4 regions of the Klebsiella sp. A52 genome follow, and region 1 is predicted to be linked to each of the others. Evidence: predicted binding sites of a transcription regulator. Region 1 holds the regulator's gene; each other region holds the start of a gene.
What was found. Region 1 encodes PurR, which represses purine synthesis genes. Its sites were predicted from a motif close to CANGCAAACGTTTGCNTG; they were not measured.
Positions count from the first base shown of each region.

Region 1 (4,214 bases):
AGCAGGGACATAAAGGTAATTTTCTGCTGGGTTTCGCCAGCAGGTTTGACGACCGCCTTCAGACGAAAAGCCGGCAGCATCAACAGTATGGTGATAGCGAACAGGGTGGCGAAGATAGCCTGCCATTCCAGATGGACTAACAGCCAGCTGCCGAGTAACGGCGCCAGCGCCGGAGAGAGCCCGACCAGTGGCATGATCGTCGCGAAAATGCGGTTGGTGCGCTGGGCCGGATAGTAGTCGGTCACCATCGCCTGCCAGGTCACCGCGGCGGCGCATACGCCAATCGCCTGGACAAAACGCAGTACCAGCATCAGCGTCGCATCGCGTACCCACAGCATCCCAAGGCAGCCAAGAGCGAAGATAGCCAGCCCGGCGAGCAGAATCGGTTTCCGACCATAGCGGTCCGACAGCGGCCCCCAGAACAGCTGGCCGATCGCGAAGCCCGCGAGGAATAAGCTCAAGCTGGCGCTAACCGATGCGGCAGAGGTGTTGAGGTCTTGCTGAATGGCGGCAAAGGCCGGTAGATACATGTCGGTGGCCAGAAAGCCAAGCACGCTCAGGCCGCCCAGCCACACTAAAAATCCTTTCCCAGGTTGTTGCATAACGTTCTCTTTCTACTGATGCAGGTACGATGCCGCAGAGTGTAGGGAGTGTAATCCGCCTTGTGAAACGCTATTATTTGTCACATGCATTCAAAAATTTTGCAGGCAGAATATGTGGTCTGAATATTCCTTAGAAGTGGTTGATGCTGTGGCGCGTAACGGGAGTTTCAGCGCCGCGGCGCAGGAGTTGCACCGCGTACCTTCGGCGGTGAGCTATACGGTGCGACAACTGGAGGAGTGGCTTGCGGTTCCGCTTTTTGAACGTCGCCATCGTGATGTTGAATTGACCCCCGCCGGGCACTGGTTTTTGCAGGAAGGACGTTCTGTTATCAAAAAAATGCAGATCACCCGCCAGCAGTGCCAGCAGATTGCTAACGGCTGGCGTGGCCAGCTGTCGATTGCGGTGGACGATATCGTTAAACCGGCGCGGATGCGCCAGATGATTGTTGATTTTTATCGCCATTTTAGCGATGTCGAACTGATCGTTTTTCAGGAAGTTTTCAACGGCGTCTGGGATGCGTTAGCCGATGGGCGGGTAGAATTAGCTATTGGCGCGACGCGTTCGATTCCGGTGGGCGGGCGTTACGCTTTCCGCGATATGGGGATGCTGAACTGGCATTGTGTCGTCGCCAGCAGCCATCCGCTGGCGCAGATGGAAGGGCCGCTCAGCGATGACGTGTTGCGCAACTGGCCGTCACTGGTGCGCGAAGATACCTCACGCTCGCTGCCGAAGCGCACAACCTGGCTGCTGGATAACCAGAAGCGGGTGGTGGTGCCGGATTGGGAATCTTCAGCCACCTGTCTTTCAGCAGGATTGTGCGTCGGGATGGTGCCAGGCCACTTTGCCCGCCCGCATATTGATAGCGGGGAGTGGACGGCCTTAACGCTGGAAAACCCATTCCCGGATGCCGCCTGCTGCCTGACCTGGCAACAAAGCGATGCCTCACCCGCTTTGAGCTGGCTACTTGACTATCTTGGCGACAGCGAAACGTTGAATCGGGAGTGGTTGCGGGCGCCGGAATAACCGGCGCCGGGGGGAGGGCGTTAGCGGCGATAATCGACGAACGGGCCGTCGGCAACCGAGCGGCGCTCGATAAGACGCGGATGTACCTCAATGGACTGCGACTCTTCACGTTTATTAACAATGCGATCGAGCAGCATATTGAATGCCGCTTCCCCGAGCGAGTCCTTTGGCTGATGTATAGTGGTCAGCGCCGGGCTGAAGTAGCGGGCGTTACGCACGTTATCATAGCCGATCAGCGAAATGTCCTGCGGTACGCGCAGGCCCATTTCGTCGGCGGCGCAGATAGCGCCCATCGCCATGATGTCGCCGCCGCAGAACACGGCGGTTGGGCGGTGCTGCTGATTGAGGATCTGCTGCATGGCGCGGTAGCCGGATTCCGGTTCAAAGTCGCCCTGAACAATCCAGTTTTCCGGCACATTGATATGCGCTTCTTTCATTGCCTGCATGAAGCCTGCCAGGCGTCCGGCACCGGTGTTACGCTCAAGCGGGCCCGGAATAACGCCAATTTCACGATGGCCGCGTTCAATCAGGTAACGGCCGGCGATATAGCCGCCTTCAAAGGCATTATCGATAACCGAGTCGGTAAAGTCCGCTTTGGCTTCACCCCAGTCCATCACCACCATCGGGATATGACGATACTCTTCGAGCATACTGAGTACGGACTCCGGGTACTCGGAACACATCACCAGCAGGCCGTCAACGCGCTTTTGCGCCATCATAGACAAGTAGGCGCGCTGTTTTTCCGGATCGTTCCAGGCGTTGCCCAGAATCAGGGTATAGCCTTTCTGGAAGCAGCTTTTTTCTACGGATTCGATAATTTCAGCGAAATAGGCCGCTTCGCTGCTGGTGGCCAGCAGACCGATCGATTTAGTGTGATTGACTTTCAGGCTGCGAGCCACGGCGCTTGGCGAATAGTGGAGTTCTTTAATTGCCGCCCACACCGCATTGCGCGTCTCTTCCGCCACGAAACGGGTTTTGTTAATCACATGTGATACAGTTGTAGTGGAAACGTTTGCGCGTTTCGCTACATCTTTAATAGTTGCCATTACTTCTCACTCCAGACCTTGACCTGATCGTCTGATTATCGATACGTAAACGTTTGCCTATACACACCCTGTATACAATGATCAACATTGCAACACCTGGGAAAACGACACAGAACGACAGGAAGGGGTCAATGGCCGATACGCTTTCAAATTAGCGTGGGATTTTGTCCTATCTCGCGGCAAAGGGGAAGAGCAAAAATGTGCATCACTCTAAATCCGGGAAGATTTTTGCATATTTTTGTGCAAAAATGAGCAAGCTCACTTTCTATGTGGGGATAATCAGGGGAGAAAATTGATGGACACAAATTTAAAGTTTTCGCTGACAACGACGGTTATTGTTCTGGGTCTGATCGTCGCCGCCGCGTTGACCGCGGTACTGCACTGATTCCAGCAGGGAGGGGGCTTCCCCTCCTATCCCGCCATTATTAGCAGATCTGCAAAAATCTTTTGTCATTTCGTTTACTTCTGTTTTTCTGTGATTGATGTCATGCTTTTGGCTTCTGATGTAATGCCGTGTCCTGAATCGGCCTGATGGAGTCTCTGAATGAAAATCAACTTTCCCTTACTCGCGTTGGCGATCGGTGCCTTTGGTATCGGTACCACTGAGTTTTCCCCGATGGGATTACTGCCGGTTATCGCCAAAGGCGTAGATGTTTCTATTCCGGCCGCGGGGATGCTGATTAGCGCCTATGCCATTGGCGTGATGGTCGGCGCGCCGTTAATGACGTTACTGCTGTCGCATCGCGCTCGCCGCAATGCATTGATCTTCCTGATGGGGATCTTCACCCTCGGCAACGTGCTCTCTTCTATTGCGCCGGATTACACGACGCTACTGCTGTCGCGCATTATCACCAGCCTCAATCATGGCGCGTTCTTTGGCCTTGGCTCGGTCGTTGCCGCAAGCGTGGTGCCAAAACACAAACAGGCCAGCGCGGTTGCGACCATGTTTATGGGGCTGACCATTGCCAATATCGGCGGCGTACCGGCTGCCACCTGGCTTGGTGAAACCATCGGCTGGCGAATGTCGTTCCTGGCCACGGCGGGTCTGGGGTTAATTGCGATGGTAAGCCTGTGGTTCTCCCTGCCGAAAGGTAGCGCCGGCGAGCGTCCGAACGTGAAGCGCGAGCTGTCGGTATTAATGCGGCCTCAGGTACTCTCTGCGCTGTTGACCACCGTGCTGGGCGCCGGGGCAATGTTCACGCTGTATACCTACATTTCTCCGGTACTGCATACCATCACCAACGCTTCACCGCTGTTTGTTACCGCCATGCTGGTATTAATCGGCGTCGGTTTCTCGCTTGGCAACTATCTGGGCGGTAAGTTTGCCGACCGTTCAGTCTCCGGCACTTTGAAAGGATTCCTGCTGTTGTTGATTGCCATCATGTTGGCTATTCCGCTGCTGGCGCAATCGCAACTGGGTGCTGCCGTCAGCATGGTCGTGTGGGGCGCGGCAACCTTCGCGGTCGTTCCGCCGCTGCAGATGCGGGTAATGCGCGTGGCGCACGAAGCGCCGGGCCTGTCATCATCGGTGAATATTGGCGC
Region 1 is NZ_CP074437.1:4,134,871-4,139,084, reverse strand. It holds gene punC (purine nucleoside transporter PunC) at 1-602, opposite strand, end outside; gene punR (DNA-binding transcriptional activator PunR) at 715-1,626, shown strand; gene purR (HTH-type transcriptional repressor PurR) at 1,647-2,672, opposite strand; gene KGA69_RS19560 (cytochrome bd-I oxidase subunit CydH) at 2,968-3,057, shown strand; gene KGA69_RS19555 (MFS transporter) at 3,217-4,214, shown strand, end outside.

Region 2 (4,214 bases), 1.5 Mb from region 1:
GAACGCGCGGTGTCGAGGCCGATTTTCTTCATCGCCACATCGAAGCGACGACGGTCTTCCGCTTTATCGATCGCATCGGCGGTCGCGCCAATCATAGTCACGCCGAACTCAGCCAGCACGCCCTGACGTTCCAGCTCCAGCGCGCAGTTCAGCGCGGTCTGGCCGCCCATAGTCGGCAGTACCGCGTCCGGGCGCTCTTTTTCGATAATTTTACGTACCACTTCCCAGTGAATCGGCTCGATATAGGTCGCATCGGCCATTTCCGGGTCGGTCATGATAGTCGCTGGGTTGGAGTTCACCAGAATAACGCGGTAACCCTCTTCGCGCAGGGCTTTACAGGCCTGGGCGCCCGAGTAGTCAAACTCACACGCCTGACCGATAACAATCGGGCCCGCGCCCAGAATCAGGATACTTTTTATGTCTGTACGTTTTGGCATGGCTCTTTTACTCCTGATTATTTCGCGGACTGACGGTATTGCTCAATTAACTCGATAAAGTGGTCGAACAGCGGCGCGGCATCGTGCGGGCCCGGGCTCGCTTCAGGGTGACCCTGGAAGCTAAACGCCGGCTTGTCGGTACGATGGATCCCCTGCAGGGTGCCGTCGAACAGTGACTTGTGGGTCACGCGCAGATTGGCAGGCAGCGTCGCTTCGTCAACGGCAAAGCCGTGGTTCTGGGCGGTAATCATCACTACATTGTTATCGATATCTTTAACCGGGTGGTTGCCGCCGTGGTGACCAAATTTCATCTTAATGGTCTTCGCGCCGCTCGCCAGCGCCAGCAGCTGATGGCCAAGACAGATGCCAAAGACCGGAATATCGGTGGTGAGGAATTTTTCTATTGCCGCGATGGCGTAATCGCACGGCGCCGGGTCGCCAGGGCCGTTGGAGAGGAAAATACCGTCCGGATTCAGCTTAAGCACATCTTCTGCCGACGTTTGCGCCGGTACGATAGTCAGGCGACAACCGCGATCGACCAGCATCCGCAGGATGTTGCGCTTGGCGCCGAAGTCATAAGCCACGACGTGGAACGGCAGCTCGCTTTCCGCCTTCGCTTCCGGCAGGTCGCCCGCCAGTGTCCAGCTCCCCTGCTTCCAGGCGTAAGTTTCTGCAGTAGTGACCTCTTTCGCCAGATCCATACCGTTCAGGCCAGGGAACGCCTGGGCTTTTTCCAGCGCCAGCTGGGCATCAAGATTATCGCCGGCGATGATGCAGCCATTCTGCGCGCCTTTCTCACGCAGTAAACGCGTCAGCTTACGGGTATCGATATCGGCAATGGCCACAATGTTATGGCGCTTCAGGTAAGAAGAAAGGTCCTCGGTATTGCGGAAGTTGCTGGCAATCAGCGGCAGGTCGCGAATGACCAGGCCTTGTGCATGTACCTGAGAAGATTCTTCATCGGCGGCGTTGGTGCCGACATTTCCAATATGGGGATAAGTAAGAGTGACGATTTGGCGGGAATAGGAAGGATCAGTGAGGATTTCTTGATAACCGGTCATTGAAGTATTGAAAACGACTTCCCCAACCGCCGTGCCGGTTGCCCCGATGGCCCGACCGTGAAACTGGGTTCCGTCTTCCAGAACCAAAAGCGCTGACTTAATCAAAACACCCTCCAGAGAATATTCACTCACTTTATTTGCATATTAATTCAGACATAGATCTGAATCAATGCAAATTTTTGCCCGCAGAATTTTGGCAAACGGCGGCATTCTGGAGAGATGTCAGGTAAAAGTCAACTTAAAGCGGATATTTTTAACCTTATTTTACGTCACTGGCGCGCAATGGGCTATTTTCACGGTAAAAAGATCAACTAACCTGGTTGAGAAAACGCTTGCGGGCGAGGAAAACTGTAAAATCAGCCAGCGGAGGGTAAAAAAGTGGACCAGATGGTCAAAATTTACAATTCAATAACCAAAAACATCAGGAAGATATAGTTTTTTAAAGCCTTCATAAGAAAAAAACACAAAAGCAGTCAAAATAAAAAAGGGCAATAAAATATTGCCCTTTGCAATCAATTACATATTGAATGCAATAACCACATCACGATGGGTAATAATCATTATAAAGCATTCAGTTCAAGCACATCACGCATATCGAAAAGACCACTTTTCTTATCTTTCAGCCACAAAGCTGAACGAACAGCACCATTGGCAAACGTCATCCGGCTGGAGGCCTTATGGGTAATTTCGATACGTTCGCCGATATCAGCGAACATCGCCGTATGTTCGCCGACGATGTCGCCCGCGCGAACGGTAGCAAAACCAATAGTACCCGGAACGCGTTCGCCGGTATGGCCTTCGCGGCTATAGACGGCGCAGTCCTTCAAATCTTTGTTCAATGCCCCGGCGATCGCCTCGCCCATCGCCAACGCGGTACCTGATGGCGCGTCCACTTTATGCCTATGGTGCGCTTCGATGATTTCGATATCGGTATAATCGCCCATTACCTTTGCCGCCTTTTCCAGCAGCTTTAACAACACGTTGACGCCAACGCTAAAGTTAGCGGCAAAGACGATGGCGATTTCCTGTGCGGCATCGCTAATCGCCTGCTTTCCGGCATCATCAAAACCGGTGGTGCCGATCACCATCCCTTTGCCGTGTTGACGGCAGAAAGCCAGATGGTTAAGCGTGCCTTCCGGGCGGGTAAAATCGATTAAAACATCGAAATCATTGCTTACCGCCGCCAGGCTGCTTTGGACGGTAACGCCTGATTTGCCTGCGCCCGCCAGCTCGCCCGCATCGCTGCCCACCAGGCTTGAACCCTCGCGCTCCAGCGCCGCGCCAAGCGCCACGCCTTCCATCTGCAGCGCAGCCTGAATTAACTGGCGTCCCATCCGGCCGCCCGCGCCGGCGATGGCCACGCGGATTTGTGCATCTTGCATAGCTATTCTCTTTTGTTAACTTCACGTGAATTGTTTTCAGAGTAACCAGCCCATTGCATAGCCGCTACTCAAAAACGCCGATAATTAGAAATTTATGACAAACGGCGGTCGATATCAGTAAAAACTATATGATTGTGCCGCGATTCGGCGTTTATGTAGTGAAAATTGGGAGGGGACACGGTAGCGCCCCGCCCGCGCGACGCGGGCTAAGGCGTTGTGTACTCAATCAAAGGGGGAAAAGCGCACCTGCGGGGAAAGCGGATAAAAACCAGGTTACCGCCAGTAAATCGGCGCTGCCGCCGGGGCTGAGATGGCGAGCAATCAGCTCGTCGTCGAGTTGGCGTAGCGCCTCCAGCCCGCCGTCAGCCATGACGCCGCCCTGCCACAACAGCCGCTGCGCCTCCTGCTGCACATAGTTCAGGCCCGCAAGCCCGCCGCGCGAGACCAGATTGGTGTCATCATTCCACGCCATCAGATGCAGCAAGGTTTGCAGCAGCGCCAGGTTGCTGTCGCCGGTCTCTTCCATCATGCGATTGAACACCGGCAGCGCCTGGGTACGCACGGTACGAAAGCCGCTCTCGGCCTCGCCGCGGGCGCCGGAGAGTCCATAACGTAAAAAATGGGCCTCGCCTTTGCTTAACTGTTCGCCGCTGGCGGAAGAGAGTTCTTGCATAACCATGCCGCGACAGAATCGCGCCACCTGATCGCAAAGCCGATGCTGTTCAATCGGTTCGCCTTTCGATACCAGCCTTCCCGCCGCCGCGCTCAGCAAACCGAAAGCGAAGATTGCCCCGCGATGGGTATTCACTCCACCGGTGGCCTCCAGCATATCGTTCTCGCAGGCCATCCCTACAGGACGCAGCATCATTAACACCTGTTCCGGTACGATAGCCGCGGTATCGTGGCCCATGATGAAAAATTTCTCCATCCACGGAGCCACGACCGCGGTGCTGGCCTCAAAAGAGGCCAGGTCCATATCGTGATGGGCGCCTGTGTTACGAATGTCCACCAACCCGGGCTTTGGGGTCAGGCGAACTTCGGTTAAAAGCGCGCGTTCTACCGCGCTGACCACCTCTTCAGCGTTCAGCGATGTCACGCGCAGAGAACGCGGCGGATTGATTAACACTTCGCTCATTGCCCTTCCCCCTCTGCGTTTAGTCGCTGTTTTTCACCTGACGAATGACATCAAGAACGGAGCCATCACGATAGCGCACCACCGCCACCACGCGATCGGTAAACTCGATCGGCTGCGGTTTGCCGGTTAACAGTTCCGCACGCTGCTGCAGTTCCTCAATAGTCATCAGCGGAATGCCCGCGTTGCGCAAATTGTCGAT
Region 2 is NZ_CP074437.1:523,656-527,869, forward strand. It holds gene carB (carbamoyl-phosphate synthase large subunit) at 1-437, opposite strand, end outside; gene carA (glutamine-hydrolyzing carbamoyl-phosphate synthase small subunit) at 455-1,603, opposite strand; gene dapB (4-hydroxy-tetrahydrodipicolinate reductase) at 2,059-2,880, opposite strand; gene citG (triphosphoribosyl-dephospho-CoA synthase CitG) at 3,107-4,015, opposite strand; gene citF (citrate lyase subunit alpha) at 4,035-4,214, opposite strand, start outside.
Region 2: a site for PurR is predicted at 1,667-1,684, ahead of carA (glutamine-hydrolyzing carbamoyl-phosphate synthase small subunit). Genes of this name have one in related genera too.

Region 3 (4,214 bases), 1.5 Mb from region 1:
TGCATCGCGTCCCAGAAGCCTTTCAGCTGCGCGACATCACGCACGTCGGCCGGCTGGTCGCCTAACTGACGATAGACCTGCGCCAGCGCGGTGGCGCCCAGCGCGTTACGCCCTTTGCCGAGATCGATCAGCAGCAGGGCGTTATCTTCCGTAGAGAGCTGCGGGGTCACGGTGCCGCGCACGTCTTCAACGCGGGCAAACGCGGAGATCACCAGCGACAACGGCGAGGTCATTTCGCGCTGCTCGCTGCCTTCCTGCCAGCGGGTTTTCATCGACATTGAGTCTTTACCCACCGGGATAGTCAGGCCCAGCGCTGGACACAGCTCTTCACCGACCGCTTTTACCGCCTCATACAGACCGGCGTCTTCACCCGGGTGACCGGCTGCCGCCATCCAGTTTGCCGACAGTTTGACGCGGTTGAGTTCGCCAATCTGCGTAGCGGCGATGTTTGTCAACGCCTCGCCGACCGCCAGACGGGCCGAGGCGGCAAAGTCGAGCAGCGCAACCGGCGCGCGTTCGCCCATCGCCATCGCTTCGCCGTAGTAGCTATCGAGGCTGGCAGTGGTCACCGCGCAGTTAGCGACCGGGATCTGCCACGGCCCCACCATCTGGTCACGCGCAACCATACCGGTCACGGTGCGGTCGCCGATGGTCACAAGGAAGGTTTTCTCAGCCACCGTCGGCAGATGCAGCACGCGGTTAACCGCATCGGCAATCGTCATTGGTTGACGATCCAGCTCACTGCCCTGTGCTTTCAGCGTTTGCACGTCACGTGTCATTTTCGGCGTTTTGCCGAGCAGGACGTCCAGCGGCAGGTCGATCGGCCGATCGTTAAAGTGGCTGTCGCTCAGGCTAAGGTGTTGCTCCGCCGTGGCTTCGCCAATCACCGCGTAAGGCGCGCGCTCGCGGCGGCACAGCTCTTCAAACAGCGGCAGCTGTTCCGGCGCGACCGCCAGAACATAACGTTCCTGGGATTCGTTACACCAGATCTCCAGCGGACTCATTCCCGGCTCATCGCTGAGGATATCGCGCAGCTGGAAATTCCCGCCGCGGCCGCCATCGCTCACCAGCTCCGGCATGGCGTTAGAGAGACCGCCCGCGCCAACGTCGTGGATAAACAGAATCGGGTTCGCATCGCCCAGCTGCCAGCAGCGGTCGATCACTTCCTGACAGCGGCGCTCCATTTCCGGGTTGTCGCGCTGTACGGAGGCAAAATCCAGATCGGCATCAGACTGGCCGGAAGCCATGGATGACGCCGCGCCGCCGCCGAGACCGATATTCATCGCCGGGCCACCCAGCACGATAAGCTTGGCGCCAACGGTGATTTCGCCCTTCTGGACGTGCTCGCCGCGGATGTTGCCAATACCGCCCGCCAGCATGATCGGTTTGTGATAGCCGCGCAGCTCTTCGCCATTGTGGCTGGTCACTTTCTCTTCATAGGTACGGAAATAGCCATTCAGCGCCGGACGACCAAATTCGTTGTTAAACGCCGCGCCGCCCAGCGGGCCTTCGGTCATGATATCCAGCGCGGTCACGATACGCTCAGGTTTACCGAAATCCTCTTCCCACGGCTGCTCAAAGCCCGGAATACGCAGGTTAGAAACCGAGAAGCCGACCAGGCCCGCTTTCGGCTTCGCGCCGCGTCCGGTTGCGCCTTCGTCGCGGATCTCGCCGCCGGAACCGGTCGCGGCCCCTGGCCACGGCGAAATTGCCGTCGGGTGGTTGTGGGTTTCAACTTTCATCAGAATGTGCGCCGGCTCCTGATGGAAGTCATAGCGCCCGGTCTGGTAGTCGGCGAAATAGCGGCCGACTTCGGAACCTTCCATTACCGCAGCGTTGTCTTTATAGGCAGACAGCACATATTCCGGGTTTTTCTCGAAGGTGTTTTTGATCATTTTAAACAGCGACTTCGGCTGTTTTTGGCCGTCGATAACCCAGTCGGCGTTAAAAATTTTGTGGCGGCAATGTTCCGAGTTGGCCTGCGCGAACATATACAGTTCGATGTCGTTCGGATTGCGGCCAAGTTTAACGAATGCGTCCTGCAGGTAGTCAATTTCGTCATCGGCCAGCGCCAGCCCCAGACGGAGGTTGGCGTCAATCAGCGCCTGACGTCCCTGGCCCAGCAGGTCTACGCTGGTCACTGGCGTCGGCTGATGGTGAACAAACAGCTTCTCTCCCTCTTCCAGCTCAGTGAAAACGCTCTCCATCATACGATCGTGCAGTTCCGCCGCAACGGCGTCCCACTGCGCGTCGCTCAGCCCCTGTGCTTCAACGTAGTACGCCACGCCGCGCTCCAGGCGCACGACCTGCGATAAACCGCAGTTATGGGCGATGTCGGTAGCTTTGGAGGACCAGGGAGAGATAGTGCCGGGGCGAGGGGTGACGAGCAGTAATTTACCGGTTGGCGTATGGCTGCTGAGGCTTGGGCCATATTTGAGCAGTCTGACCAGTCTTTCGCGCTCCTCATCGCTTAGCGGGGCGCTCAGGTCGGCAAAGTGAACATACTCCGCGTATAAGGTGCTAACCGGCAGGTTGGCCGCCTGAAAACGTGCCAGCAGTTTGTTGATACGGAATGCCGACAGTGCAGGTGAACCACGCAAAATATCCATCATAAGTCTCTCGTCTTCGAAGCTTTCAAGGTGAGCCAGGGGGAAACGGCCGCCATTATAGAGAATCCTGAGCCCCGACGAAACCGTTTGCGTAGAAATAAAATGATTCATCAGTTTTATCAATAAATGTGACATGAATCGCGAATAAGTTGCCAACTGGCGCATTCTTAAGCAAAATGCCGCTCAACTTACGGCAACCTTTTACTTTTTCCGGATATACCCAGCTGAGGAACTCCACGCTGCAGAAAATTAACTATTTGAAAAAATTAAAGATTAATTATCTGCTGATCGGCGTCGTCACCCTTTTGTTGGCGGCGGCGCTGTGGCCGTCTTTGCCGTGGATGGGAAAACCGGAGAACCGCGTGGCCGGGATCATTGCCCGCGGCGAACTGCGCGTGAGTACCATTAACTCGCCGCTGACCTATGCCGCCATCAACAACAAAGACTACGGTCTCGATTACGAGCTGGCGAAACGCTTCGCCGATTACCTTGGGGTGAAGCTGAAAGTCACCGTGCGGCAGAATATCAGCCAGCTGTTCGACGATCTCGATGCCGGTAAAACCGATATGCTGGCCGCCGGGCTGGTCTATAACACCGAGCGGGTGAAGAACTATCAGGCAGGCCCTACCTATTATTCCGTTTCGCAGCAGTTGGTCTATCGCGTTGGCGGTAATCGCCCGCGCACGCTGGCCGGGATTAACGCCGAACAGCTCGCCATCGCCCCAGGCCACGTCGCCCTTAACGACCTGCAGGCGCTGAAGGAGAGCAAATATCCGGACCTCAACTGGCGCGTCGATGAAAAACGCGGCACCACCGCCCTGATGCAGGCGGTCATCGACGGCACGCTGGAATATACCGTCGCCGATTCCGTCGCCGTCAGCCTGTTCCAGCGCGTGCATCCGGAGCTGGCTGTGGCGCTCGATATCAGCGATGAACAGCCGGTCACCTGGTTTAGCGAAAAAAGCGAAGACAATTCACTATCGGCAGCCATGCTCGATTTCTTTAATAGTATGAACGAAGACGGCACTCTCGCCCGCCTGGAAGAGAAGTATCTCGGCCACGGCAACGACTTCGACTATGTTGATACCCGCACCTTCCTGCGCGCGGTGCAAAATACGCTGCCGGATCTGAAGCCGCTGTTTGAGAAATACGCCCGGCAGATCGACTGGCGACTGCTGGCCGCGATTGCCTGGCAGGAGTCGCACTGGGACCCGCAGGCCACCTCGCCGACCGGGGTGCGCGGCATGATGATGCTAACCCGCAATACCGCCCAGAGTTTAGGTCTGACCGACCGTACCGATGCCGAACAGAGCCTAGACGGCGGTATGCGCTATCTGCAGGATATGATGGCCAAAGTGCCGGAGGCGATCCCGAAAGACGAGCGGATCTGGTTTGCGCTGGCGGCCTATAATATGGGCTACGCGCATATGCTTGACGCAATGGCGCTGACTAAAAAACAAAAAGGCAACCCGAACAGCTGGTCCGATGTTAAGCAGCGTCTGCCATTGCTGAGCCAGAAGCCCTACTACAGCCGCTTAAAATATGGCTACGCCCGCGGCCATGAGGCTTACGCCTACGTGGAAAATATTCGTAAGTACCATATCA
Region 3 is NZ_CP074437.1:2,648,388-2,652,601, reverse strand. It holds gene purL (phosphoribosylformylglycinamidine synthase) at 1-2,612, opposite strand, end outside; gene mltF (membrane-bound lytic murein transglycosylase MltF) at 2,786-4,214, shown strand, end outside.
Region 3: a site for PurR is predicted at 2,686-2,703, ahead of purL (phosphoribosylformylglycinamidine synthase). Genes of this name have one in related genera too.

Region 4 (4,214 bases), 1.9 Mb from region 1:
CAACGAAGAAACGGTTGGCGTTCTTCAGTTTACTGACGCGTTTGGCCATCGCCATTGCTTCGGCGGCGGCGGTGGCTTCATCAAGCAGCGAAGCGGAAGCGATATCCAACCCGGTCAGATCCAGAGTGACCTGCTGGAAGTTGAGCAGCGATTCCAGACGGCCCTGGGATACTTCCGGCTGGTAAGGGGTGTAGGCGGTATACCAACCCGGGTTTTCCAGCATGTTGCGCTGAATGACCGGCGGCAGCTGCACGGCGGTGTAACCCATGCCGATGTAAGACTTGAAGCGCTTGTTGCGACCGGCGATCGCCTTCAGCTCCGCCAGCGCGGCGAATTCGGTAGTCGCGTCTCCCACCTGCGGTGGGGTCGCCAGCTGGATATCCTGCGGCACAATCTGGCCAATCAGGGCGTTAAGCGAATCCGCGCCGACGGTCTTCAGCATCTCTTGCTGCTGCTGAGCGTCCGAGCCAATGTGACGTTCAATAAAGGCGTCGCGGTTTTCAAGCTGACTTAAAGTCTGAGTCATGAGCGATGGTTCCTGAAACGTGCGGTGAATGTGTTTTCTCCCTCTCCTTTTGGGAGAGGGCTGGGGTGAGGGTATTATCGGTTCCCCTCACCCTTCCCTCTCCCCACAGGGGAGAGGGTAAAGGCTTACTCGTCTTCTAACAGAGCTTCATAGGCGGTCGCATCCAGCAGCGCGGCAACCTGCGCTTCGTCGCTGGCTTTGATTTTGAAGATCCAGCCGTCGGTATACGGGTCGCTGTTGACCAGTTCCGGAGAGTCGTTCAGCTCTTCGTTGACGGCAACGATTTCACCGCTAATCGGCGCGTAGATATCGGAAGCCGCTTTCACGGATTCGGCAACGGCGCAATCGGCGCCCGCTTCAACGGTGGCGCCCACTTCCGGCAGGTCAACGAAAACCATGTCGCCAAGCAGCTCCTGCGCGTGCTCGGTGATCCCAACGGTATAGGTGCCGTCCGCTTCTTTACGCAGCCACTCGTGTTCTTTGCTGTATTTCAGTTCTGCTGGTACGTTGCTCATCAATTCATCTCCAAAAAAGGGAAATCACACAATGGCTTTGCCATTGCGTACAAAACCAGGTTTAGTCACTTTTACCGGCATTTCACGGTTACGAATTTGCACCACCGCGGTGTCGCCAATCCCGGCCGGCACGCGAGCCAGCGCGATGCTGTAGCCCAGCGTCGGCGAGAAGGTGCCGCTGGTGATAATGCCTTCTTTTTGATTACCGTCGCTATCGGTAAAACGTACCGGCAGGCCGCCGCGCAGGACGCCTTTCTCGGTCATCACCAGGCCAACCAACTGCTCGGTGCCTTTTTCGCGCTGCATTTCCAGCGCTTCGCGGCCGATGAAGTTACGATCGGCGGGCTCCCAGGCGATAGTCCAGCCCATGTTAGCCGCCAGCGGCGAGACGCCTTCGTCCATCTCCTGGCCGTACAGGTTCATCCCGGCTTCCAGGCGCAGGGTGTCGCGCGCGCCAAGACCACACGGCTTAACGCCGGCGTCCAGCAGACCGCGCCAGAAATCCGCCGCCTGCTCGTTCGGCATAGCGATTTCATAACCCGCTTCGCCGGTATAACCGGTGGTGGCGATAAACAGGTCGCCGGCCTGTACGCCGAAGAACGGCTTCATGCCTTCCACGGCCTGGCGCTGAGCGTCGGTGAACAGCGTCGCCGCCTTCGCTTTCGCCTGCGGACCCTGCACCGCGATCAGCGACAGATCGTCGCGAACGGTAATTTCGAGACCGTAAGGTTCGGCTTGTTCGGAAATCCAGGCGAGGTCTTTTTCACGAGTGGCGGAGTTAACAACGAGGCGGAAATAATCTTCAGAAAGGAAATAAACAATCAGGTCATCGATGACGCCAGCGGAAGCGGTTAGCATGCCGGTGTAGAGCGCTTTGCCTGGCGTGGTAAGCTTCGCCACATCGTTTGCCAGCAAATAGCGCAAGAACTCTCTGATCCGGCTGCCGTGGAAATCGACGATGGTCATATGCGACACATCGAACATCCCTGCATCGCCGCGCACCGCGTGGTGCTCATCAATCTGGGACCCGTAATGCAGCGGCATCATCCAGCCATGGAAATCCACCATGCGAGCGCCGCACAGCGTGTGTTGTTCATACAACGGAGTCTGTTGAGCCATCTTTTCCTCATCGAATAAAACGGAACCAGCCACGATATTGTCGGCGATTTTGCGCCACGAAATCCGGCGACGGCACCGCTTACGGACGCCGACGCAAACGTTCTCTTTTGCCTGAACTTACCACCGAACCCGGTGCTAAACCATAAGGTAAATCAGGACATCACATTAGCTTATGACCAAAGCGCGCCGAAAAGCCTACAGAGTTATTGACTGGAAAAAAGCGATTTATGCCACATAAAATTAACATAATGAGTAAACCAGTCAGGTGATGATGGTGTTTTATGCGATTTTATGGGCCTAATTTCTTTAACAAAAAAAAGAGCGCATTAATAAAACTAATGCGAAAAAAGAGGTGAAATTAGAATATTTCAAATGAGGGAGAAAACCCGGCGCGCAGGCCGGGTAAAAGAAGTGTGACGGGGTTAACGTAACCAGGCGGGGAGATCGTTGAGGCCCATCGCCTGACGAATCAGCTGCGGTTTTACGCCAGGCAGCGAATCGGCCAGTTTGAGCCCCATGTCGCGGAGGAATTTCTTCGCCGGATGGCTGCCGGAGAACATTTCGCGGAATCCCTGCATACCCGCCAGCATCAGCGCGGCGCTATGCTTGCGGCTGCGCTCATAGCGGCGCAGGTACAAATGCTGACCGATATCTTTACCCTGCGCGTGCAGGCGCTTCAGCTCGTCGATAAGCTCGGCGGCGTCCATAAAGCCAAGGTTCACCCCCTGCCCGGCCAGCGGATGAATAGTGTGGGCGGCATCGCCAACCAGCGCCAGACGATGGGCGGCGAACTGACGCGCGTAGCGTCCGGTCAGCGGGAAAACCTGCCGTTCGCTTTCAAGCTGGCAAAGGCCAAGGCGATTATCAAAAGCGATGTTCAGCGCCTGATTAAACGCGGCTGCATCGACCTGCTGCATCCGCTGCGCCTCTTCCGGCGACAGCGACCAGACGATCGAGCACAGATGCGGATCGCTAAGCGGCAGGAAGGCCAGAATGCCTTCACCGTGGAACGCCTGACGCGCCACCGCCTGATGCGGCTCGGAGGTACGTATCGTCGCCACCAGCGCATGATGGCGATAGTCCCAGAAGGTCAGCGGAATATCGGCTTTATTGCGCAGCCACGAATTGGCGCCATCGGCGCCAACCACCAGCCGCGCGGTCAACATGCTGCCGTCCTGCAGGCTCAGGAAGGCTTCGTTTTCGCCCCACGCCACCTGCTGCAGCTGCGCGGGCGCCAGCAGGGTGACGTCAGCGCAGCGCTGCGCTTTTTGCCACAGCGCGTGATGCACCACGGCATTTTCAATAATATGGCCCAGATGGCTAAAGCCCATGCTCTGGTCATCGAAGCTAATGCGGCCAAAGCTATCTTTGTCCCACACTTCCATGCCGTGATAGCAACTGGCGCGCTGGGAGATGATCTCACTCCAGACATCCAGTTTAGTCAGCAGCTTTTCGCTGGCGGCATTGATTGCCGAAACGCGCAGCGCCGGCGGCGCATCGGCGTCAAGAGGCTGCGGCGCCGCTTGTTCCAGCACCGCGACGCGCAGGCCGCTGCCCTGTAAACCACAGGCCACCGCCAGTCCCACCATTCCGCCGCCAACAATGGCAACATCAACACTTTGCACGTTCTACTCCTTAACGGGGAACCCAACCGAGGGTACGCTGCGCCAGCGCATCGCGCGCCGGGGTAAATAATTCCATCGCCATCAGCCCGACGTTGCGCCCCGCCACCAGCGGCGCCCAACGGTTGGCAAAGAGATGCACCAGCCCATCGGTCACGCCGATGGTGGCGGCTTTATCATCCGCTCGCCGCGCCTGGTAGCGACACAGCAGAGAATAATTGCCCACATCCTCGCCGACCGCGTGGGCGTCGGCAAGCAGTTCAGCCAGGCTCATCACGTCGCGCAGGCCGAGATTAAAGCCCTGCCCGGCGATCGGGTGCAATGTCTGCGCCGCATTGCCGACCAGCGCCAGACGGTGCGACACCGAACGGATAGCGGTAGTTAACGCCAGCGGATAGACGCTACGCTTACCGGCATGGGTAATGCGCCCCA
Region 4 is NZ_CP074437.1:2,197,436-2,201,649, reverse strand. It holds gene gcvP (aminomethyl-transferring glycine dehydrogenase) at 1-526, opposite strand, end outside; gene gcvH (glycine cleavage system protein GcvH) at 652-1,041, opposite strand; gene gcvT (glycine cleavage system aminomethyltransferase GcvT) at 1,066-2,160, opposite strand; gene ubiI (FAD-dependent 2-octaprenylphenol hydroxylase) at 2,583-3,785, opposite strand; gene ubiH (2-octaprenyl-6-methoxyphenyl hydroxylase) at 3,796-4,214, opposite strand, start outside.
Region 4: a site for PurR is predicted at 2,251-2,268, ahead of gcvT (glycine cleavage system aminomethyltransferase GcvT). Genes of this name have one in related genera too.